One region of the Devosia salina genome, then DNA from elsewhere that is predicted to be linked to it. Evidence: predicted binding sites of a transcription regulator. Region 1 holds the regulator's gene; each other region holds the start of a gene.
What was found. The regulator LexA, encoded in region 1, represses DNA repair genes until DNA is damaged. The targets are predictions, from matches to a motif close to TGTTCNNNNTGTGTTCNG.

Region 1 (5,979 bases):
TCGCCGTCCCGGTCATTTTGCCGCTCCACGGTCATACGAGGCAACGGCCAGTCGAGCGCGATCGGCAATTTCAGCGACGCCCATGCCCGGCTTGAAGATGTATGTTCCGAGGCCAAAGCCAGTGCAGCCGACGGCGAAGAACTCGTGGAAATTGTCCGGATTGGCTCCGCCTACGGCATAGACCGGCAGCTGAGGCGGCAGCACTGCCTTCATCGCCTTGATGCCCTTGGCTCCGAGCACCTCTGCCGGAAAGAACTTGAGACCGGTCGCGCCGGCGCGAATGGCGGCAAAGGCGTCTGTGGGCGAGAAGACACCCGGATAGGATTTGAGTCCCAGGCCGACCGTTTCGGCGATCACCGCCGGATTGGTGTCGGGCGACACGATAAACGTGCCACCTGCACCGGCTACCGCGCGCACATCCTCGGGCGATAGCACCGTGCCCGCGCCAATCTCCGCCCGACCGGACAGGGCTGATGCGGCGCGCCCGATGCTGTCAACAGCGTTGGGCGAATTGAGCGGCACTTCGATAAGGGTGATGCCGGCTTCTACCAAGGCCGTGCAGACCGGAACGGCCTCCTCCGGTGTGATGCCGCGCAGAATGGCGATGATATGACGGTGTGACACTGGCAGGTCCTCAGGCAATCGAAGCGCGGGCGGCCTTGAGACCGGCGAGCACGACTTCGGTGGAATCAACGATGCGGCCGGTGGCGCCGGTCATGGCGAGCACGCGGGCATAAAGCGCGCAGAGTGCGGACGATCCGATGAGTGGAATTGGATCGGTGCCGATCTGGTTACGGTTCGCAGCGATCTCGGTGCCAATCAACAGGCCGGAGAGATAGCCGGCGCACCAGTCCGGGCTACGCCCCGAGAGCAAGGCGGCGGCCCGCACACGGAACAACTGCCCCAACAGATCTGCTGGATTGTCGAGGCCATCCCTGGCGCCTGCCTGGAAGCCATCGTCTCGCCCGGGACCATCAAGGACGCCATTGAGCGAGTGCCGCAGCACCGAATGGGTCTTGAGCAACTCGAATAGCTCCCCGGTCATGGCCGTGGTGAAGCCGACGATCCTCGTGCCTTCGAGCCGCGCCCACTTCGAGTGTGTGCCGGGCATGCAGACGAGCCCGGCATAGTCGGGCACCACCGAAGCGAGACCGAGAAGCTGGGTCTCCTCTCCGCGCATCACATTCTCGCCGCCGACCCGCTGGCAGACCCCGGGCAAGATGGAGACGATGACGTTGCCATCCGGCACTTGCGGGTGAACCGCGCCGCGCCCCAAGGTGCCCAGATCGGTGGGCGCCTCCAGATAAGGCGCTTCGAGCCAGCCCTGGCGTGCCCCGGCCATGCCGCACACCACCACCTCGATCCTGCGCCCGGCGGAGGGCGAAAGCTGCGCCAACACGTCGCCCAAGGCTGTGGGAAACTCCTGGGGCGACAGCTTGCCCATTCCCTTGTCCGAGGCTGCGGACGCAAGGACTGCGCCCATCTCGGACATGCCCCAGGCCCGCAGATTGGAGGTACCCCAGTCCACGGCTACCCATGCAATCGATTCAGTCACGTTCGTCCTCGCTCCCGGCTCCACCTGCTGCGCGGCGCGACCCTAATGCGGCGCCTTGTTGCTGGCCAGACCGATTCCTGTTGGGCGCATCAATAGCGCAGGGCACCGCCGCGCACCCGTCGCAGGGTAAGCCGCGTCAGCTTTTCCGCCAGATTTGCACCGCATTGCAAGCGCCATGAACTGATTTGTATGATTTTTTACCGCCAGCCCATTCACAGCGCGGCCCGGCGTGCTAGAACAGCCCCACCAAGGCCCTCACATCCGCGCCCTGGCGGATCAGCAAGGAACAGGCAAGATGACTGCAGACAAAGGCGGCGCCGGCGGCCGCAAACTCCGCTCGCGCGCGTGGTTCGACAATCCCGACAATCCCGACATGACCGCACTCTACCTTGAGCGCTACATGAATTTCGGCGTGTCGCGCGAAGAGCTGCAGTCGGGCAAGCCGATCATCGGAATCGCCCAGACGGGGTCCGATCTCAGCCCCTGCAACCGGCATCACATGGTGCTGGCCGAACGCGTGCGCGAAGGCATTCGCGAGGCGGGCGGCATCGCCATTGAGTTCCCTGTGCACCCCATCCAGGAGACTGGCAAGCGCCCCACGGCCGGACTTGACCGAAACCTTGCTTATCTTGGACTCGTGGAAGTGCTCTACGGCTACCCGCTGGATGGCGTAGTGCTGACCATTGGTTGCGACAAGACCACCCCGGCCATGCTGATGGGTGCCGCCACGGTCAATATCCCGGCAATCGCGCTCTCGGTCGGACCCATGCTCAACGGCTGGCACAAGGGCGAGCGTACTGGCTCTGGCACCATTGTGTGGAAGGCGCGGCAGATGCTGGCTGCCGGCGAGATCGATTACCCCAAATTCATCGAGCTGGTCGCCTCATCTGCGCCATCGACGGGCTACTGCAACACCATGGGCACGGCCTCGACCATGAATTCGCTGGCTGAGGCCCTCGGCATGCAGCTGCCGGGCTCCGCCGCGATTCCCGCGCCCTACCGTGATCGCCAGGAAATGGCCTACCGCACCGGCAAGCGGGCAGTGGAGATGGTGCATGAGGATTTGAAGCCCTCGGACATCCTGACCAAGGAGAATTTCCTCAACGCCATTGTGGTCAATTCCGCCATTGGCGGCTCGACCAATGCTCCCATCCATATCAACGCCATAGCGCGCCACATTGGCGTCGAGCTCAATATCGACGAGTGGCAGCAACACGGGCACAAGGTGCCGCTGCTGGTCAATTTGCAGCCCGCCGGCGAGTATCTGGGCGAGGATTACTATCATGCTGGCGGCGTGCCGGCCGTGGTCAACGAACTGATGAAGAAGGGCCTCATTCATGAGGGCGCCCCGACCGTCAACGGTAAGACCATTGGCGAGAACTGCGCCAAGACGCCCATCGAGGACGACAAGGTCATCCGCCACTTCGACAACCCGCTCAAGGCCGAGGCCGGTTTCCTGGTGCTGCGCGGCAATCTCTTCGACAACGCCATCATGAAGACCAGCGTGATTTCGCCCGAGTTCCGCGAGCGCTATCTGTCCGACCCGGCCCATCCGGGCATGTTCGAGGGCAAGGCAGTGGTGTTCGATGGTCCCGAGGACTATCACCACCGCATCGACGACCCCTCTCTCGAAATCGACGAGCACACGCTTCTGTTCATGCGTGGCGCAGGCCCCATCGGCTATCCGGGCGCGGCCGAGGTCGTGAACATGCGGCCGCCGGCCTATCTGATCAAGAAGGGTATATCGTCACTGGCCTGCATCGGCGACGGCCGCCAGTCCGGTACCTCGGGTTCGCCCTCGATCCTCAACGCCTCACCGGAAGCGGCCGCAGGGGGCAATCTCGCCATCCTCAAGACCGGCGACCGCGTGCGTATCGACCTCAACAAGGGCGAGGCCAATATCCTCATCTCTGACGAGGAGATCGCCACCCGTCGGGCCGCGCTGGAAGCCGAGGGCGGCTACAAGTTCCCCAAGCACCAGACGCCCTGGCAGGAAATCCAGCGCGGCATTGTCGGGCAGCTTGGCGACGGCGCCATCCTCAAACCTGCGGAAAAGTACCAGCGCATCGCCCAGACCGAAGGCGTACCGCGCGACAACCACTAAGGCATTGCTGGACAAGAATAAAACGAAGGCCCGCCAATCTGGCGGGCCTTATCATTTGGGCGAAAGAACTCTCAATACTTCCGCAGCAGCCCCACCAGACGCCCCTGCACCTTGACCCGGTCGGGCGGGAAGATGCGGGTTTCGTAAGCGGGGTTGGCCGCTTCGAGCGCGACCGTATCACCCTTGCGGCGCAGGCGCTTGAGGGTGGCTTCCTCGTCGTCGACCAGGGCCACGATGATTTCGCCGGTTGAAGCGTGTTCCTGCTTCTTGATGAGCACGGTGTCACCATCGAAGATGCCGGCCTCGATCATGGAATCACCACGTACTTCAAGGGCATAGTGCTCGCCTGCGCCCAACATTTCGGGCGGCACGGCAATGGTGTGCGAATGGGTCTGGATGGCTTCGATGGGCGTGCCGGCGGCGATGCGGCCCATGACGGGGATGGAGACCGGTCGGGCGTAATCATCTGATCCGCCACCACTATTTCGTGACGGGGGGGAGGCGACCTTGCCCAGATTGCCTTCGATGACCGCCGGCTCGAAGCGCGCCTTGCGGCCACCCAGCGAGGGGTTCATCGAATCGGGGAGCTTGACCACTTCGAGCGCCCGGGCCCGGTTGGGCAGGCGGCGGATGAAGCCGCGCTCCTCCAGCGCCGTGATCAGCCGGTGAATGCCGGATTTCGATGCCAGATCAAGGGCATCCTTCATTTCGTCGAAGCTTGGGGGAATGCCGCTCTCCTTCATCCTTTCGTGGATGAACATCAGCAGCTCGTGTTGTTTGCGTGTCAGCATTGGCCCCACAACCCCAGAATCGGAACATAGACGGAACGACCATACATGTTCCATTTATGTTCTGCAATGCCTTGGGTCCAGGAGTCCGTTAATGAACGGGTGCTGAACAAAATGTCAGAATCAGAAGGCGTTGATGGGCATGGCATCGACCATGGCGCCGGCCGGCTGGCCCGGATCATGCTCGGGCTGAACGATCAGGAGGCCGGCTTCGGCGAGGGACGAGGTGTGGCCGCTATCGGTCTGGCTGATGGGATCGGCCAGCATGCCATCGGCGCCATGAACCAGCCGCGCGCGCATGAAATGGCGTCGGGCGGTATTGGCCGGGGTGGGCGCGGCCAGCTTCAGGCGCCAGGGCTGTGGTTCGGCATGGCCCAGCCAGGCCCTCAGGGCCGGCTTGATGAAGACAAGGGCCGTGAGCATGGCCGAAACCGGATTGCCGGGCAGGCCGAAGACGAGGGTCCGTCCGCGCGTCCCGAACATCAGTGGTTTTCCCGGCCGCATGTTGATGCGCCAGAACGCGAGCGTGACACCAAGGTCCTTGAGGACATCCTGAACGAGGTCATGCTCACCGACAGAGGCACCGCCGGTCGTGATGAGAATATCGGGTTCCGCCGCAAAGGCGGTCGATAGCTGTGCCCTGAGCTGGGCGACATCGTCCGGGACGATGCCATGGTCGGTGACGGTGTCGGCATAGGGCGCCAGCATGGCCGCAAGGCCGTAGCTGTTGGACGCCACGATCTGGTCAGGACCGAGCGGATTGCCTGGCAGGACCAGTTCATCGCCCGTGGCGACAAGGCCGATGCGTGGGCGTTTCGCAACGGCCAGCGTTCCGGCATTGGCGGCCGCGGCTACGGCGATCTGCATGGGCGTCAGTCGAGTGCCGGCCGCGACGAGGACCTGTCCCGTTGCAAAGTCGTTACCCTTGGGCCGGATGCTGTGGCCGGGCCGGGCAGCGGCGGTGAAGCGGACCCTCTGCCCTTCGCGCACCGCCTCTTCCTGCATGATGACGGTGTCGGCGCCCTCCGGCACTGGCGCACCGGTGAAGATGCGCACGGCCTGGCCCGGCCCGAGCGCGCCGGGGTAAGCGGCACCGGCCTGGGACGTCCCGATGACGTCGAGCCAAGCGCCATCACTGACATCGACGGCGCGCATGGCGTAGCCATCCATGGCGCTGGCATTGAACGGAGGCTGGTCGTGGTGGGCAATAAGGGGTTCGGCGAGAACCCGTCCAGCGGCTTCGGCCAGAGTGACCGTTTCGACCGTGACGGGCGGGATATGCGCCAGAATGGCCTTCAGCGCCTCATCGACCGGCAAGAGGCTCATGCTTCGCGCCGGAAGTCGCCCGACTTGCCGCCTGACTTTTCGACGAGACAGAGGTCGGAAATCACCATGGCGCGGTCGATGGCCTTGGCCATGTCGTAGAGGGTCAGTGCCGCCGTGGACGCGGCGGTCAGGGCCTCCATCTCGACGCCAGTCTGGCCCGTTGTCTCGGCGGTGGCGAGGATGAGAATGGACGTCGCGCTGTCGCC
Region 2 (5,979 bases), 1.3 Mb from region 1:
ATTCCGATGAGCGGCACGCTGCGCTTCAACATTCGCTACAACGACATTTGGACGCCCGAGACGCTCGCCGATTGGGTCCGTGCCCGCATCGATTCTGTCGATGCCCGTGGCACAAGGATCGATTTCGCGCTGGCGGGTGCCCCCTCCCGCGCCTTCCTCTCGCCCCTCGGCAGTGACGTCGAAACGCTCTCCGCTGTCATTGCCGAGCGCAATGGACGGCCACCGGAATATTCCACCGGCGGCGGCACCTCCGATGCCCGCTTCATTGCCGAATATGGCCCCGTGGTCGAATGCGGACTGGTCGGCCCCTCCATGCACAAGGCCGATGAGCATATCGCGCTTTCCGATCTCACTGGCCTTGCCGAAATCTATACTGCCTTCATGCGCCGCTTCTTCGGGAGCGCGTCATGAACATCATCAAGGCCCTCCGCCAGTCGATCTATGGCTGGATCATGATCCTCAGGGGCGAGACGAACTGGCAGGCCCGGTTTCGATTCACTTCGGCAGGGCTGATCGCGGCCCTTGTGCTGTTCTATCTTTGCGCTTTTCTAGCCATGGTGCTCGGTTCGCTCAGCTACGGTGTACCGCAGCTTTTCGATTTTGTGGCTTCCATGGCGCTGCAGTCGCTGTTTTTGGTGGCTTTGGTCATCGGCCTGTTTGCGACACGATTTGCCATCCGCGACCAGAAGCCCGTCCTGCCAGTTCTAGTTCCTGGCATTTATGCACTGATCTATTACCTCATTTTGGGGGCCCTGCTGAATTTGACAGTGGGCATGGTACTGCCACTGCTCTGGCTCGGACTGCTCTATATGTTCTACCGCCTGGGGCGCGCGGCTTCAGGCTGGACCATTGGTGTGTCGGTCGCATTTGCGGTATTGACCGTTCTGCTTCTTGTCGGCACGCCCATCGCGCTCTACATCATGCCGGCGCCCATGCCCGCCGCCTGACGAGACATTTTCTTGCCCCAGTCCAATTCGACATTCTTTGAAGAAGCGCTCGACGCCGCCCGCGGCACCTGGGCCCTGGTGTTGGGTCGCCCGGACGCGGCGCGTTATTTCGATTTTTCGCAGCGCGGGTTGATCGGCTCGTTCATTGCCCTGGTCCTCGCCATAACGATCAGTGTTTACGGGCCGATGCTGTTTGGCGCGCCGACTGTCCCGGGTGCTTCCACTGGCGCAATGCTGCTGTCGGTATTGGTATTCGCGCTGCAAATCGGCGCGGCCTATCTGGTCCTGCAGACGATGGGGCGGCTCGACGGTTTTGTGCCCTATCTGGTCGCCGACAATTGGGTGAATTTCTTCGTTTCAGCAGTCGGGGCGGTGAGTGTCGTCCTCCTGGGCGGCAGCGGCTTCGTCATGATCATCGTCGGCGTGGCGGCCATCATCATCGAGGTGAATATCGCCCGTCGTATCGTCACCCTGGCCCCGATGCAGATTGCGATCTTTATCATTGCCCAGATGGCCGCGAGCTTCGTGGGGCTGCTGGTCATCGGCGGCGCTCTTCTGGGCGCGATGGGCCCGCCGGCCTAGGGGTAGTCCACCCCGGTCAGGAAAAGCCCGGCGGCCGGCGCCATGGCGCCGCAGCGCTTGCGGTCGGCTGCATCCAGCGCCGCCCGGAAATCGGCGGGGCTCCATTTTCCCTCGCCAACCAGTTTCAGCGATCCCACCATCGAGCGCACCTGGTGATGCAGGAAGCTGCGGGCCGATGCGGTAATGGCGATCACTTCGTCATCCCCGGCCACCTCGAATACGTCAAGCGTGCGGATGGGCGAATTGGCCTGGCATTCCGAGGAGCGGAAGGTGGAGAAATCATGCTTGCCCAGGATGAGCTGGGCCGCCTCATGCATTCTTTGGGCGTCCAGCGACACCGGCACATGCCACACCTGGTTGCGCTCGATGGCGGCCGGCGCCCGGCGATTGAGGATGCGATATTCATAATGCCGCGCCGTCGCCGAAAACCGCGCCTCGAATGTCTCCGGCACTGCTTCGGCCTCGACCACCACCACCGGATAGGCCTTGAGGTGATAATTGAGCGCCTCGCGCACCCGGAACGGGTCCCAGTCCTTGGCAAGATCGAAATGCGCCACCTGTCCCAGGGCATGCACGCCCGCATCGGTGCGGCCCGCCGCCTGCGTGGTCACCGTCTCGCCTGAAAACCGGGCGATCGCCTCTTCCAGCGCCTGCTGCACGCTCATCCGGTCCGCCTGCCGCTGCCAGCCGCAGAACGGGGTTCCGTCATATTCGATGGTGAGCTTGAAGCGGGCCATCAGCTGACAGCGTCGGGCAGCGCACCGGCCCCACGTAGGAAAGTCGCCGCATCCATGGCGCCCTTGCCCTCGCGCTGCACCTGGGTCAGGCGTACCGCACCCGAGCCGCAGGCAATGGTCAGGTCATCGCCGATCAGCGTGCCAGGCGCACCGGAGGCATCAGCCACAGTCGATCGCAGCGCCTTGATGCGCACCGGCTTGCCGCCCAGTTCCAGCTCGAACCAGGCTCCCGGGAAGGGCGAGAGACCGCGGATGAGGTTGTGCACCTCTTCTGCAGATTTGGAAAAATCGATCCGCGCCTCGGCCTTGTCGATCTTGGCGGCGTAGGTCTCCCCGCTTGCCGGCTGCGGCGTAAAATCGAGGCTGCCGCGCTCCAGTGCCGCCAGCGCACGCCCCATCAGGTCGGCGCCCAGCCGCATCATCTGGTCGTGCAACTCGCCGGCTGTCATGTCCGGCCCGATCGGGATGATTTCGGTCGGGCCCATGGCACCGGTGTCGAGACCCTCGTCCATCTGCATCACCACGATGCCGGTCTGCCTGTCCCCCGCCATGATGGCGCGCTGGATCGGCGCCGCGCCGCGCCAGCGCGGCAGGAGCGAACCGTGCAGGTTCAAGCAGCCATGTTCGGGCGCTTCGAGGATGGGTTTGGGCAGTATCAGGCCATAGGCGACCACAACGGCAACGTCTGCGCCGAGCGATGCAAATTGCGCCTGCTCGGCTTCGCCCTTGAGCGAGCGGGGGGTGAAGACGGGTATGCCGAAGGCCTCGGCGGTCTCGTGCACCGGGCTCTTGCGCTCGGCCTGGCCGCGGCCGGCGGGCTTGGGCGCCCGCGTATAGACGGCCACCACTTCATGCCCGGCCGAGACGATTTCGGTCAGTGTCGGAACGGAAAAATCGGGCGTGCCCATGAAGATGACGCGCATGGGGCAGGCTCCCTGTGTCCGCAGATCGATGGTGGCAGATCAGCCGGCCGCGCGCTTGGCGGCCTTGTCGAACTTCTTGATCACGCGATCGCGCTTCAAGCGGCTGAGATAGTCGATATAGAGCACGCCATCGAGGTGATCGAGTTCGTGCTGGATGCAGACGGCCAGCTTGCCCTCGGCTTCCTTGACCACTTCCTTGCCCTCGAGATCGGTATATTTCACCGTCACGTCATTGGGCCGCTCGACCTCGTAATAGAGTTCGGGGATGGACAGGCATCCTTCCTCGGTCACCTGCATCTGCTCGCCGAAATGGGTGATTTCAGGGTTGATCATCACGAGCGGGGCAGGGGGCTCGCCCTCGCCCGCCAGGTCCATCACCACGATGCGCTTCATCACACCGATCTGCGGCGCAGCCAGGCCTATACCCGGCGCGTCATACATGGTGTCCAGCATGTCCTTGGCCAGCGCCTTGATCTCGTCATCGACCTCGATGATCGGGTCGGCAACGGCGCGCAGGCGCGCATCGGGAATGATCAGAATGGGGCGAATGGCCATGTCGAAAAGTCCGGCGAAGAGTGGATTGCCCCCGATATGGCGATTTCCGGCTTCGGGGTCAACTGTGCGGGCCTTCAATCACCCGCGCATGCGGAACATTTTGCGAACAGCAGAATCGCACTAGAGTGGGCCAATGCGCGATCTCGATACCATCGTCTTCACCCTGGGTGATTTTCCCGTCACCGCCGCCATGGCGCTCTTCGCCGGTGGCGTCGTGCTGCTTGTCGCCCTTGTCGTCTGGCTGGTGCTGTCCGCCCGCGCCAATGCTGCCCGGGCCGAGCAGGCTGCGCGCGAGGCGGCGGAAGGCCTCAAGGCCAGTTTCCTCGAACAGGTCGCCACCCGCGACGGCCGCATCCGCGACCTTGAAGTGCAGGTGGAGCGAGAGCGCGAACGGGCCAGTGACCTGCTCGATGCCGAGCGCGAGAAATCGAGCGGGCTTCAGTCCGAGCTGGCGGCCATGCGCACGCGGCTCGACGAACAGGCCCGCCAGAACGAAGCAAATTTGAAGCGCTTCATGGAAGCCCGCCAGCAGATGACCGACGAGTTCAAGGCCATTGCCGGCGAGGTGCTGCAAACCCATAGCGAGACCTTCACCAAGCAGAACCGCGAGCAGGTCGACACGCTTCTGAAGCCCCTGCAGGACAAGATCACCGAGTTCCACAAGAACCTCGTGGAAGACCGCTCGGCCATGGGTGAGCGCATCCGCGCGCTGGCCGAAAGCAATCTGCAGATCACCACCGAGGCGCAGAACCTGACGCGGGCGCTGAAGGGCAATTCGCAGACCCAGGGCGCCTGGGGCGAAATGATCCTCTCCACCATTCTCGAACAATCCGGCTTGCGCGAGGGCGAGCAATATTTCACCCAGCAGAGCCATGCCGGCGAGGACGGCCAGCGGGTCCGCACCGATGTCGAAATCCTCATGCCCAATGGCGACCGGCTGGTCATCGATTCCAAGGTCTCGCTGACGGCGTTCGAGGCCTTTGTGAACAGTCCCGAGGATGACCGCGAGCAGCATCTGCGCGCCCATATCACCTCGGTGCGCGGCCATATCACCACGCTGGGCGACAAGACCTATCATCGCGCCGCCAAGTCCAGCCTCGACTATGTGATGATGTTCGTGCCCATCGAATCCGCGCTGGCCACCGCCATCCAGCACGACGCCAAGCTGGTCGAGTTCGGCATGGGCAAGGGCGTCATGCTGACGACGCCGACCACGCTGATGACCGTGCTGCGCACCGTGCGCAATGTCTGGGACATCGAAAAGCGCCATCAGAATGCCGAGGAGATCGCCGAGCGCGCCGGCCAGCTCTTCGACAAGGTGGCGGGCTTCCTTGGCACCATGGACCAGGTGGGCGATGCCATCGACAAGAGCCAGCGGGCCTATGCCAAGGCCCGGGACCAATTGACCTCCGGGCGCGGCAATGTGGTGCGTCAGGTCGAAATGCTGCGCGAACTGGGCGCCAAGTCCAGCAAACCCCTCCCCCAGGGTTGGGAAGGTGGGGCCGACGAGCCCCAGCCGGCCCTGCGGCTGGTCAAGGACGAGCCAGGCGACCTCAACTGAAAAAGCGGCATGTGATCGAACCCGCGCGGTGGTGATGCGTTCCTTCCCTGTGAAACTGCATAAGGGAGGCCGACATGGTGCAGAACCACGATCATCCGGGCAGTCTGGTGCCCCAGGAAACCAGTTTCGACAACGCCGATACGCCCGGTATCGCCCAGCCCTACAGCCAGAGCGAAATCGAGGACCTGCTTTACGGTGATGACCGCCCCGCGCGGGATCGGCTCGAGCGCCTGCGCGAAATGAGGGCCGAGGCGGCGGCGCGCGAAAGTGGCGATTTCGGCGGACAGGACCCCGTGCCCCTGCTCGAGGAACTTGATCGCGCCATCGCCGAATTGCAGCGTGATCTCGACAATACCGATGACACCGGCAATGTCGATGCGGCCATGGCATCCGATCCGGCCGACCATCTCGATGCCCTTGCACCGGACGATACCGAGGCCCGCGAAGCCCTTATCGGCGAGGACGAGTTCTATGAAGAAGATGAGGACGGCCCTGTCGACGACGACCACGTCTGGCATGGCAGCGAAGAATTCGACCCGCATCTGCACTAGGGTTGCAACGCGCTGAGAGGCCGGCTGTCACCCCACCCTCATTCCTTCTCCTCTCAAATCTCTCCACCGGAGAGATTTGCCCTTCGGGACAAGTCGAAGCCCATCAAGGGGAGGGAGGCGCAG
Region 3 (5,979 bases), 640 kb from region 1:
GGCCATTTCCTGTGGGCTCATCGGCTTGGTGTGCACGAAGTCGAAACGCAGCCGCTCGGCCGATACCATCGAGCCCTTCTGGGCGACATGGTCGCCGAGCACGATGCGCAGCGCCTCGTGCAGCAAATGCGTGGCCGAATGGTTGGCGCGGATGGACGAACGGCGATCGTGATCGACCAGCAGCTCCACCGCCTGTCCGAGCCGGAGCGTGCCCTCGCTCACCTTCACCTTATGCGCGAAGACCCCGTGATGCTTGCCGGTATCGAGGACGTCGACCACGACCCCCTCGCCCTTGATGAGGCCGGTATCGCCAACCTGGCCGCCGCTCTCGCCATAAAAGGGCGTCTGGTTGACCACCACGATGCCCTCCTGCCCGGCAGCAATGGCATCCACCTCGGCGCCATCGACCAGCAGCGCCTTGACCTCGCCTTCGGCCGTCTCGGTCTCATAGCCGAGGAATTCGGTCGGGCCGAGCCGATCCGCCAACCCATACCAGACGGTATCGGTCGCCGCTTCGCCCGAACCGGCCCAGTTCTTGCGGGCCTCGGCCTTCTGCTGCGCCATGGCGGCGTCGAAACCGGCCTGGTCCACCGAAATGTTGCGCGAACGCAGCGCGTCCTGGGTCAGGTCGAGCGGGAAGCCATAGGTGTCGTAGAGCTTGAAGGCCGTGGCGCCATCGAGCACGGCGCCTTCGCCCAGATTGGCGGTCTCGGCTTCCAGGATCTGCAAGCCACGGCCCAGCGTCTTGAGGAAGCGCCCCTCCTCGAGCCGCACCGTCTCGGCGATCATCGCTTCGCCGCGGCTCAGTTCGGGATAGGCCTGGCCCATCTCGCGCACCAGGGTCGGCACCAGCTTGTGGATGACCGGCTCGGAAGCACCCAGCAGGGTCGCATGGCGCATGGCGCGGCGCATGATCCGGCGCAGCACATAGCCACGCCCCTCATTGGAGGGCAGCACGCCTTCGGCGATGAGGAAGCTCATCGACCTCAAATGATCGGCAATGACGCGGAGGCTGCGGTTGCCCGGGCCATTGACATCGGCATTGGTGGCATTGGCCGCGGCGCCGATCAGCGCCTTGAACAGGTCAATGTCGTAATTGTCGTGCACGCCCTGCATCACCGCCGCGATGCGCTCAAGGCCCATGCCTGTATCGATCGAGGGGCGCGGCAGGCCGGTGCGCGAACCGTCGGCATGCTGCTCGAACTGCATGAACACCAGGTTCCAGATCTCGATCCAGCGATCGCCATCCTCGTCCGGCGAGCCCGGAGGGCCGCCCCAGATCTTGTCGCCATGGTCGTAGAAGATTTCCGAGCACGGTCCGCAGGGGCCCGTATCGCCCATCTGCCAGAAGTTCGACTTGGCGCCGAGCCGCACGATGCGATCCTCGGACAGGCCGGCAATCTTCTTCCACAACGCCATCGCCTCGTCATCGTCCTGATAGACGGTGACCATCAGCTTTTCCTTGGGCAGGCCCCAATCCTTGGTCAGCAGGTTCCAGGCCAGTTCGATCGCCCGGTCCTTGAAATAGTCGCCAAAGGAGAAATTCCCCAGCATTTCAAAGAAGGTGTGGTGCCGCGCGGTGAACCCCACATTGTCGAGGTCATTGTGCTTGCCACCCGCCCGCACGCATTTCTGCGCTGTCGTGGCGGTGGAATAGGGGCGCTTTTCGACGCCGGTAAAGACGTTCTTGAATTGCACCATGCCCGCATTGGTGAACATCAGCGTCGGATCGTTGCGCGGCACCAGGGGGCTCGACGACACGGCCTCATGGCCGTTGCGGGCAAAATAGCCGGTAAAGCTCGAACGGAGGTCGTTTACGCTGGTCATGCAGAGGCTTTCATGGCGAGCGGGCGCGTCCGCGCCCAAAGAACTAATTTCCGGGGCTTTCTATCCCGCAGCACTTGGACCTGTCCAGCATTGCGGCATCGCCTGCAGCGTCCAGAAGACAAGAAAAAAGGCACCGGTGAACCGGTGCCTCAAATCACTGCATGGGATCGGGAGGATCAATCGTCGCTGCTCGCGTCGTCCTCGCCTCCGGCAACCAGCAGAACTTCGCCCAGCAGGCCCGAGCTTTCGCGCACGCCCTGCTCGATGGTGGCCGCAATTTCGGGATTGTCCTTGAGGAACTGGCGGGAATTCTCGCGTCCCTGGCCCAATCGCTGGCTATCCCACGAGAACCAGGCGCCGGACTTCTCGACAATGCCGGACTTGACGCCCAGATCGAGCAATTCGCCGGTCTTGGAAATACCCTCGCCATACATGATGTCGAACTCGACCTGACGGAACGGCGGCGCCAGCTTGTTCTTGACCACCTTGACGCGGGTCTGGTTGCCCACGATCTCCTCGCGATCCTTGAGCGCGCCGATGCGGCGGATGTCGAGGCGTACCGAGGCGTAGAATTTCAGCGCATTGCCGCCCGTGGTGGTCTCGGGCGAACCATACATCACACCGATCTTCATGCGGATCTGGTTGATGAAGATGACAAGGCATTTCGACTTGGAAATCGAGCCGGTCAGCTTGCGCATGGCCTGGCTCATCAGGCGCGCCTGCTGCCCGGGCAGGCTGTCGCCCATTTCGCCCTCGAGTTCGGCGCGCGGGGTCAGCGCCGCCACCGAATCCACCACCAGCACGTCGATGGCGCCGGAGCGCACCAGCGTATCGGTGATTTCCAGGGCCTGTTCGCCCGCATCGGGCTGGGAGATCAGCAGGTCGTCGACATTGACACCCAGCTTGCGGGCATAGACCGGGTCGAGCGCATGTTCGGCATCGACAAAGGCGCAAATGCCGCCCTTGCGCTGCGCTTCGGCGATGACATGCAGCGCCAGCGTCGTCTTACCCGAGCTTTCCGGCCCGAAAATCTCGACGATTCGTCCCTTGGGCAGGCCGCCAATGCCCAGCGCGATGTCGAGACCGAGCGAACCGGTCGAGATCGCCTCGACCTCGATGGCGGCGTTTTCGCCCAGGCGCATGATCGAGCCCTTGCCGAAATTCCGCTCGATCTGGCTCAGCGCGGCTGCGAGAGCCTTGTCCTTGTCCATCGATCCACCCTCAACAACGCGAAGCGGCGAAGCTGCCATAATGCTGTCTCCTTATTTCACGCTCCCGAGGCCCATGCAACGAGAGTGGCTGATGCCTGATGTGTTCTGTCCGTGCTTTATTTGTTCTCATTTTGTTTCGATCCCGTCAAGGGACAAAATGAGAACATTCCCGAACGACACCGGAGACGCGCTCTGCGCTGATAGGGCGATTCTGTCGCGCGCGTCTGCAGCGCTTCAAAAGTATGATTTTTGACTGGACAGTTGTGCGCCGGGGACGTTTTATGCGCCAACTTCATTTCCAAGGACCGCCCCATGCACCTGATCCAGTATTACGATGACAAGGGAAACCGCGCCGTCGCCGTCACCCGCGAGGGGCAGACGCACCGCGTCAACGGCGTCACCACCGTCTATGACCTGGTTCAGCAAGCGCTTGCGGCCGGCCAGGGCGGTCTTTCGGCGGCCATCGACGGCAAGGGATTGGGCGAGGTCGTGGACAAGCTGGCGCTGGCCCGCGAGGGTCGGCTTCTGGCCCCGATCGACCATCCTGATGCAGCCCATCTCCATGTCACGGGCACCGGCCTCACCCATCTGGGCTCCGCCGCCACGCGCGACGCGATGCACAAGGCCAATGGCGAAAAGCCCGCCGGTGAATTGACCGACAGCATGAAGATGTTCCGCATGGGTCTGGAAAACGGCAAGCCCGAGGCTGGCCAGAAGGGCGTGCAACCCGAATGGTTCTACAAGGGCAATGGCCATATCGTGGTCAATCCCGGCCATCCCATCCCCTCGCCTGCCTTCGCGCTGGATGCCGGCGAGGAGCCGGAAATCGCCGGCATCTATGTCATCGACCAGCACGGCCAGCCGCGCCGGCTGGGCTTTGCCCTGGGCAATGAATTCTCCGATCACGTGACCGAGCGGATCAACTATCTCTACCTCGCCCATTCCAAGCTGCGCGCCTGCTCCTTCGGCCCCGAACTGCGGGTGGGCAACCTGCCGCGCCATATCGAGGGCATGTCGCGCATCTTCCGCGACGGCAAGGTGCTGTGGGAAAAGCCGTTCCTTTCGGGCGAGGACAATATGAGCCACACCATCGCCAATCTCGAATATCACCACTTCAAATATGACCTGTTCTGCCAGCCCGGCGACGTCCACGTGCATATGTTCGGCACGGCGACGCTGAGCTTTGCCGACGGCATTTCCACCCAGCCCGATGACGTCTTCGAAATCGAGGAAAGCCAGTTCGGCCTGCCCCTGCGCAATCCCGTGCGGGTGGAAGAGGACAAGCCGGTCATCATCAACGGCCTTTACTAGAGCCGCCTGCGGCGCCCTTGATTTCCGTCAAGCGGCGCCGCCGGTACCGCCCTATGGTCTCCGGAGCGCTCTGGAGATCTGACCATGGACATATTCTGGCTCTATGCCGGCTTCGCCATCGTCCTGTTTGCGATATTGGCGGGCATTGCGCTGATCGTGTGGGCCGCCCGCAGGCGGCAGGATTGAAAAGTCCCGTCCCGCTACAGGTGACGGCCACCCGATCTGCGGCTCCCGTCTTTACTCCGTTCAACTAACATGTCAGTTGTCTTCCAAGCATTTGGGAGGATGACATGACCGCGCGCAGCTTCGAGAAACGCCGCGTTGCCCAGACCGATCTGGCGATGACCACGCTGGGCCTGGGCGGCGCAAGCCTGGCCGGCATCTTCTCGGCGGTGCCTGCCGATCAGGCGCGTGCCACGGCGCGCCATGCCCTCGAAGTGGGCATCAACTATGTCGATACGGCGCCGCAATATGGTCTGGGACGCTCGGAACATCTGGTGGGTGAGGTGGTACGCGAGGCCAGCCCCCGGCCGATCATCTCCACCAAGGTGGGGCGGCGCCTCACCCCGGTCTCCCCCGACCGGCAGGACAAGGGCAATTGGGTCGATCCCCTGCCCTTCGACCAGCTCTACGATTATTCCTACGATGGCATCCTGCGCTCATACGAAGACAGCCTGCAGCGGCTGGGCCTTGAAAAGGTGGACATCCTCTATGTCCACGATATCGGCGCCGCGACCCATGGCGTCGAGGGCAACAAGCCGCTCTGGGCGCAATTGGCGTCCGGCGGCTACAGGGCCCTGCGCGAGCTGCGCGACGGCGGCACCGTCAAGGCCATTGGCCTGGGCGTCAACGAGTGGGAAGTGTGCATGGACGCCTTCGGTCTGGGCGACTGGGACGTGTTCCTGCTGGCCGGCCGCTATACCCTGCTCGAACAGACGGCCCTGGCGCCCTTCATGACCACCTGCATCGAGCGCAAGGCCTCGGTGGTGGTCGGCGGTCCGTTCAATTCCGGCATTCTGGTGGGAGGCGACACGTTCAACTACGCCAAGGCCCCCGACGATGTCGTCGCGCGCGTTCGCGCCATCGAAGCGGTGTGCAAGGCGTTCAACGTGCCCCTGCCCGCCGCCGCGCTGCAATTCCCCCTCACCCACCCGGCCGTCTGCAATGTGCTGCCCGGCCCCCGGTCGCCGGCCGAACTGGACGGCATTCTCGACTGGTGGGACATCCGCATTCCCGCCGCGCTGTGGAGCACATTGGCCGATGAGGGCCTCTTGGCCCCCGGCACGCCCATACCCGGCGGCACGGCTTGACCCGGCCAGCGCGAAAACCGTACAAATAACTGAATGGTTTTGTAACGGACTCCTCTGCAATGAGCAATGCGGCGCGCCTTGACGCCACCTTCCATGCCCTGTCCGATCCCACGCGGCGGGCCATCCTGGCGCGGCTGGCCCAGGAGGGCGATGTGACCGTCATGGCCCTTGCCGAGCCCTTCGCCATGAGCCAGCCTGCCATCTCCAAGCACCTCAAGGTGCTCGAAAAGGCCGGCCTGGTATCGCGCGGCCGTGACGCCCAGAAGCGGCCGGTGCATCTCGAGGCCCAACCGCTGGCAGAGGCCACCGGCTGGTTGATC
Region 4 (5,979 bases), 1.1 Mb from region 1:
AGGCCAGGATCGGCGCGCTGGGCCTGGGCTGAGCGGGACCGATGGGGGCTTTCCTAAGCAACCCCACGCGCTATGGTCGCGTTCGAGTGATTTGCAACGTTTCGACCATCAGCGAAGGCCCAAAGCGTCATGGCTTCCGTCATCAAGATCTATGCCCTGTTCCTGGGGTCTGCCCTGCTCATGTTCGGCGGCGGCCTGCAGGGGCTGCTGCTCTCGGTGCGCGGCGCCGAGGAGGAGTTCTCGCTCCTGGCGCTGGGCCTGATCGGCACGGGCTGGTCCGTGGGCTTCGTGGCCGGCTCGCTGTTCGTGCCGTTGATCGTGCGCAAGGTGGGCCATATCCGCGCCTATTCGGTCATGGCCGCCATCGGGACCGTCACCATTCTCCTCAATCTCCTGTGGATCAACGATATCGGCTGGATCATGCTGCGCGCGCTTTCCGGCTTCTGCTTTGCCGGCGCGGCGATGATCGTGGAGAGCTGGCTCAACGAGGTGGCCGACAATCGCAGCCGCGGCACGATCTTTTCGATCTATGTGACCATCAACATGGCCGCTTCGACGCTGGGGCAGATCGCCATGTCGGTGACCGGCACCGCCGGTTATTTGCCGTTTGTCATCGGCGCCATCAGCTTCATCTGCGCGGTGCTGCCCACGGCCCTCACTTCCAGCCCACAGCCCAAGCCGCTGCAATCGGCGCGGCTCGATCTCAAGCTGCTCTATCGCACTTCGCCGGTGGCAGCGATTGCGGCCTTTTCCTGCGGCATGGCCAATGGCGCCTTCGGCACGCTGGCGCCGGTCTATGGCTATGAGCAGGGTCTGGATGCGAGCGGCATTGCCTTGCTGTTCGCCGTGGCCGCCATTCTCGGTGCCGTGGCGCAGGTGCCGTTCGGACGGCTCTCGGACCGCATCGACCGAAGGCTGGTGCTGATCGGGCTGTCGGGGACCGCCGCGGTAGTCGGCGCGCTCACCGCGCTGATCAATCCCGGGGCCGGCTGGGGCATGTATGTGCTGTTTGCCGCCTATGGCTTTGCCGCCAACCCCATCTATGCCGTGGCCGTGGCCCATGCCAATGACTTTGCCCGCGATGGCGACTTCGCCAAGATTGCCGGGGGCATGCTGCTCATCCTCGGCGTGGGGCTGGCCATCGGCCCGGCCGTCGCCTCCCTCATCATGGGTGCCTGGCATCCGGTCGGCCTGTTCGTGGTTACCGCCACCTTCCACGGCGCTCTGGCTGGCACGGCCTATCTGCGCATGCGCGTGCGCAAGAGCCGTGACGCGGCCGAGCGGGCGCCGTTCCAGCCGATGAGCGACAAGCAGGTGACGCCGGAAAGCTTTGTTCTCGATCCGCGCGCTGATAGTGATGCCGACGATATTCCGGTTCAGCGCGAGGCGCCTGTACCGGACGAATTGATCGAAACGGCAGAGGACGGGCAGAATGTTCAAGACGGCAAGATTTGAGGACCGGGCGTTCAAGCCCCTGTCGATTGCCGTCATCGCCGTGTCCGACACACGGACGCTCGAAACCGATACCGGCGGGGCGCTGCTGAAATCGCTGCTGGAGGCCGATGGCCACAAATGTTTCGAGCGGCAGGTGGTGCGCGACGACATCCAACTGATCCGCGCGGCCGTGCAGGCCTATGTCGCCGATCCCAAGGTCGATGTCATCCTCACAACAGGCGGCACCGGCTTTTCCGGCCGCGACGTGACGCCCGAAGCCATCGAACCGCTGTTCGACAAGCGCATGGAAGGCTTTTCGGTGCTGTTCCACCAATATTCGGCGACCACCGTCGGCACGTCGTCGCTGCAGTCACGCGCCACGGCGGGATTGATCGGCACCACTTTCGTCTTCTGTCTGCCCGGCTCGCGCGGCGCCTGCCGCGATGCCTGGGAAGGCATCCTCACCCACCAGCTCGATTACCGGCACAAGCCGTGCAATTTCGTCGAGTTGATGCCCCGGCTCGACGAGCGATAGAGCGTTTTTGCGGTTCGAAAGCGCGACAGACAATGAGATAGAGACGAAAAAGGCGCCGGATTGCTCCGGCGCCTTTTCTTTTCGCGTCTGGTACGGGCTCAGTGCCCGCCATGTCCCGGCATGCCGCCTTCGGGCTTGCGGATGAAGAAGGCGGTGACCACGGCAAAGAGCGAGATGATCGCCCCGACCAGGAAGGCCGCACGGATGCCGCCGGCCAGGGCCTCGACGGGTACCACGCCTTCGGCAGCCAGGGCCGCAGTGCGGATGGTCATCAGCGCGATGAAGAGCGCAATGCCCGCCGCGCCGGCCAGCTGCTGGATCGAGCCCAGCACGGCCGAAGCATGCGAATAGAGCTCCATGCGCACCGAGCCCATGGACGAGGTGAAGACCGGTGTGAAGATCAGCGCCAGGCCGACGCTCAGCACCACGTGACCGGCCAGCAGCGCCCAGGGCGAGGTATCCTGCCCCACCATGGTCAGCGCCCAGAGCACCGCCGAGACCAGGATCGCACCGGGCACGGCCAGCACGGTCGGGCCGACGCGATCGAACAGACGCCCGACCACCGGGCCGAGCAGGCCCATGATGAGACCGCCGGGCAGCAGCAGCAGGCCGGTCTGCAGCGTATCGAGCCCAACCACGTTCTGGGTGTAGATGGGCAGCAGGATCACCGTGCCGAACAGCGCCATCATGGCGACCAGCATCATGGTCACCGAGACGGTGTAATTGCGCGACTGGAAGACGCGCAGGTCGAGCAGCGCCTTGTTGTCACGCTGCAGCACCAGCTGGCGCCACACGAAGACGGCCATGGCCACGACACCGACCGCGATCGGCACCCAGAGCGGAAGGGCAGTGGGCTCATCGGGATGGGCAAAGCTCTCGCCGAACCCGGACAGGCCATAGACCAGCCCGCCAAAGGCCAACGCCGAGAGCACCACGGACAGATAGTCCAGCGGCGCATAGCGCGGGGTGGAGACGTTGCGGATGCGGGTCGCGCCCAGCAGCAGCGCACCAAGAGCGATGGGCAGGGTGAAATAGAACATGAACCGCCAGTCGAAATTGGCGAGGATGAACCCGCCGATCGTCGGGCCGATGGCCGGAGCCACCGACATGACGATGGAGATATTGCCCATGGTCTTGCCGCGTGCCTCGGGCGGCACCAGCGTCATCACCGTGGTCATCAGCAGCGGCATCATGATGGCGGTACCGACCGCCTGGATGACGCGGCCCACGACCAGCAGTTCAAGGCCAGGCGAGAGCGCACAGACCAGCGTGCCGGCGGTGAAGATGGAAATCGCCAGCAGGAAGATCGGGCGCGTGTTGAGCCGCTGCAGCAGGAAGCCGGTGATCGGGATCACCACGGCCATGGTCAGGAGGAACGCGGTGGTCAGCCACTGGGCGGCGCTGGCGGCCACACCGAGATCGTTCATCAGATGCGGGATGGCGACGCTCATGATGGTTTCGTTGAGAAACACCACGAAGGTGGACACCAGCAGGATGGCGATGACCAGCCTGTTGCGTGCGGCATTGGCGGGATGGTGCGGCGCGCTTTCGGGCACGGCGGCGGCATCCATGGTGGCATCCATTGTCATCTCATATCCCTCGTAAAAAACAGCGTGTCGCCCATGCGACGGTGCGGGCCGTCAGCTTTCGACACGGGGTTTCCGAATTTTCTGCGACAGAGACTGTCAGCAGCAAAAAGTGATTTGCGACCGCGCCACTCCCCAACGAGAGAGGGGCGGATAGGCGTCATCTAAAAAAGCGCAGGGCCGGGCTGAGCGCGGTTCTCTACGCCCGCGAGAGGCGTTCGTAAAGTCTTGTAATGCATGGGCGTCATGCCGATATCAGGTTCAACACGGCGCGGCGGCGCTTGTATGTTCTTGTTCTGTTCCTATCTTGCTGATAGCATTTGCAGGCGTTGGAGGAAAGCCGATTCTCCTTCCGCGCCTTGCCAGGAGACAGGACAATGGCCCTCTATCAGGCCCCCTCTTTCGAAGCCCTCGAACGCTTGAGCCGCAGCCGCGACGCCGATCTGGCGCGGCGCGAACTGGTGCAGCCCGACCGCATTCGCGGACGCGGCGCCCAGACCAATCGCTCAGGCCGCTTCGAGGTGCATCAGCGCGACAGCTTCGACGATGGCTGGGGCAGCGTCGAGCCGATGCCGGTGTTCGAAACCATCGAACATGTCGAGCGCGCCAAGACCATCATCACCACCAATGACAGCCCGGATATCGGGTTCGAGCGCTCGATCAACGCCTATCGCGGCTGCGAGCATGGCTGCTCATATTGTTTCGCCCGGCCGACCCATGCCTATCTCGGGCATTCGGCGGGGATCGATTTCGAACGCGACATCTATGTCAAGGCCAATGCCGTGGAGGCGCTGCGCGCCGAACTGGCGGCCCGGAACTACCGGCCCAAGCCCATCGCCATGGGCACCAATACGGACCCCTACCAGCCGGCCGAGCGCACGCACAAGCTGACCCGCGGCATCCTCGAGGTGATGCTGGAAACTCGCCATCCGGTGATGATCACCACCAAGTCGGCGCTGATCATTCGCGACCTCGATCTTCTCACCGAACTGGCCAAGCTTGGGCTGGTCAAGGTGGCGCTGTCGGTCACCTCGATGGACCATAAGCTCAGCCGCAAGATGGAGCCACGTGCGTCCTCGCCGGCGCGGCGGCTCGAAGCGATCCGGCTGCTTTCCGAGGCCGGCGTGCCCACCGCCATCTTTGCCTCGCCGATGATCCCGGCCATCAACGACATGGAGCTCGAACGCATCCTCGATGCCGGCAAGGCCCAGGGCGCCATCAGCGCCTCGATGATCCTCCTGCGTCTGCCCGGAGAGGTGCGCGACGTGTTTCGCGAATGGCTGCTCCGGCATTTCCCCGACCGGGTGCGCCATGTGCTCTCGCTGGTGCGGGACACCAGAGGCGGCAAGGATTACGACTCGCGCTGGGGCACGCGCATGACCGGGGAAGGTCCCTATGCGACGCTGTTGCGCCAGCGCTTCGAAAAGGCCCGTGAACGCTATGGGCTCGACGCCAAGCTGCCGCCGCTGCGCGCCGATCTGTTCGAGGCACCCAAGGTCGACAGTCCGCAGATGAGCCTGTTCTAGCGGCGTTTCACCATTCTCTGGACTCGCGGCTCCTTGGCCTCCCTCCCCCTTGAGGGGAGGGTAGCAAAGCTCGGCCCATTGGGCCGTAGCGGTGCTGGGGTGGGGGTGACTCAGCGAAGAACCGATAGACCCCCCACCCTCATTCCCTCCCCTCAAGGGGGAGGGAGGCGATGGAACCGCGCGCCTGAGTTTGAAATGCTCCAGAGGTTCCCGCGAGCAGGCTAATACTGCGCCACCTTGCGGGCATAGGTCGCCATGAAATCGAGCGAGGCCAGCACGCCGCGCAGGGACAGCCAGGTCTTGACCGGCTCGTCCTGTCCGGCAAGCGGCACCGAGAGGGTCACCGCATTGCGCTCCTTCATCGTCTCGATGATGGAATCGCGCTGGACGGGATCGGCGATAAAGAACTGGTTGATGGTGTTGAACCGGGTTTCGATGCCGGTGCCCATGGCGAGGCTGATGGGTGGCTCGCCACCGAATTGCAGCGTGATCGGCCGGGCCGGGTCATATTCGCCCCGATCGGGCGAAACAGTGATGGCCAGGTCCAGCGTGCCATCGAGCCGGTTGCGGATCAGCGTCAGCTTATAGGCCGGCAGATTGGCGCCGTTCAGCTCCTGGCTGCCGGTGCTGGCAAAGCACGAATAGCCATAAAAGTCGCCCGCGTCCTCGTTGATGGCATCGGGGCAGGCCGCCAGCCAGTCGCGATTATACTCACGCCATTCGCCATAGGGATGATGGAAGGGTTCGGCCGAAACGGCACCGGTCAGCAGCAGAAATGCCGCCAGGCTGGTTGCTTTGCGCATCAAAGTCTCTCTCGCCTTTGCCCCCCGGCTGAGACTCTTGTATCAGCACAAGCGTGACGACGAACAGGGGATACCTTCATTCCGACACGGTCGGG

Region 2: K1X15_RS02130 (DNA recombination protein RmuC) is a predicted target of LexA. The motif match lies at 3,836-3,853, and genes of this name have one in related genera.
Region 3: recA (recombinase RecA) is a predicted target of LexA. The motif match lies at 3,160-3,177, and genes of this name have one in related genera.
Region 4: K1X15_RS03135 (PA0069 family radical SAM protein) is a predicted target of LexA. The motif match lies at 3,842-3,859, and genes of this name have one in related genera.

What each region holds. Positions count from the first base shown of each region.
Region 1 covers NZ_CP080590.1:1,703,163-1,709,141, forward strand. Annotated here, with positions in the region: gene K1X15_RS08130 (SMP-30/gluconolactonase/LRE family protein) at 1-16, opposite strand, end outside; gene K1X15_RS08135 (2-dehydro-3-deoxy-6-phosphogalactonate aldolase) at 13-624, opposite strand; gene K1X15_RS08140 (2-dehydro-3-deoxygalactonokinase) at 635-1,555, opposite strand; gene K1X15_RS08145 (IlvD/Edd family dehydratase) at 1,851-3,659, shown strand; gene lexA (transcriptional repressor LexA) at 3,731-4,450, opposite strand; gene K1X15_RS08155 (molybdopterin molybdotransferase MoeA) at 4,571-5,773, opposite strand; gene moaC (cyclic pyranopterin monophosphate synthase MoaC) at 5,770-5,979, opposite strand, start outside.
Region 2 covers NZ_CP080590.1:438,782-444,760, forward strand. Annotated here, with positions in the region: gene dapE (succinyl-diaminopimelate desuccinylase) at 1-411, shown strand, start outside; gene K1X15_RS02105 (hypothetical protein) at 408-947, shown strand; gene K1X15_RS02110 (hypothetical protein) at 960-1,529, shown strand; gene truA (tRNA pseudouridine(38-40) synthase TruA) at 1,526-2,266, opposite strand; gene fmt (methionyl-tRNA formyltransferase) at 2,266-3,189, opposite strand; gene def (peptide deformylase) at 3,229-3,744, opposite strand; gene K1X15_RS02130 (DNA recombination protein RmuC) at 3,878-5,305, shown strand; gene K1X15_RS02135 (hypothetical protein) at 5,380-5,856, shown strand.
Region 3 covers NZ_CP080590.1:2,343,211-2,349,189, forward strand. Annotated here, with positions in the region: gene alaS (alanine--tRNA ligase) at 1-1,827, opposite strand, end outside; gene recA (recombinase RecA) at 2,004-3,077, opposite strand; gene araD1 (AraD1 family protein) at 3,351-4,349, shown strand; gene K1X15_RS11385 (aldo/keto reductase) at 4,640-5,659, shown strand; gene K1X15_RS11390 (ArsR/SmtB family transcription factor) at 5,719-5,979, shown strand, end outside.
Region 4 covers NZ_CP080590.1:638,883-644,861, reverse strand. Annotated here, with positions in the region: gene K1X15_RS03155 (uracil-DNA glycosylase) at 1-32, shown strand, start outside; gene K1X15_RS03150 (MFS transporter) at 130-1,455, shown strand; gene moaB (molybdenum cofactor biosynthesis protein B) at 1,433-1,969, shown strand; gene K1X15_RS03140 (MDR family MFS transporter) at 2,068-3,552, opposite strand; gene K1X15_RS03135 (PA0069 family radical SAM protein) at 3,933-5,081, shown strand; gene K1X15_RS03130 (hypothetical protein) at 5,303-5,884, opposite strand.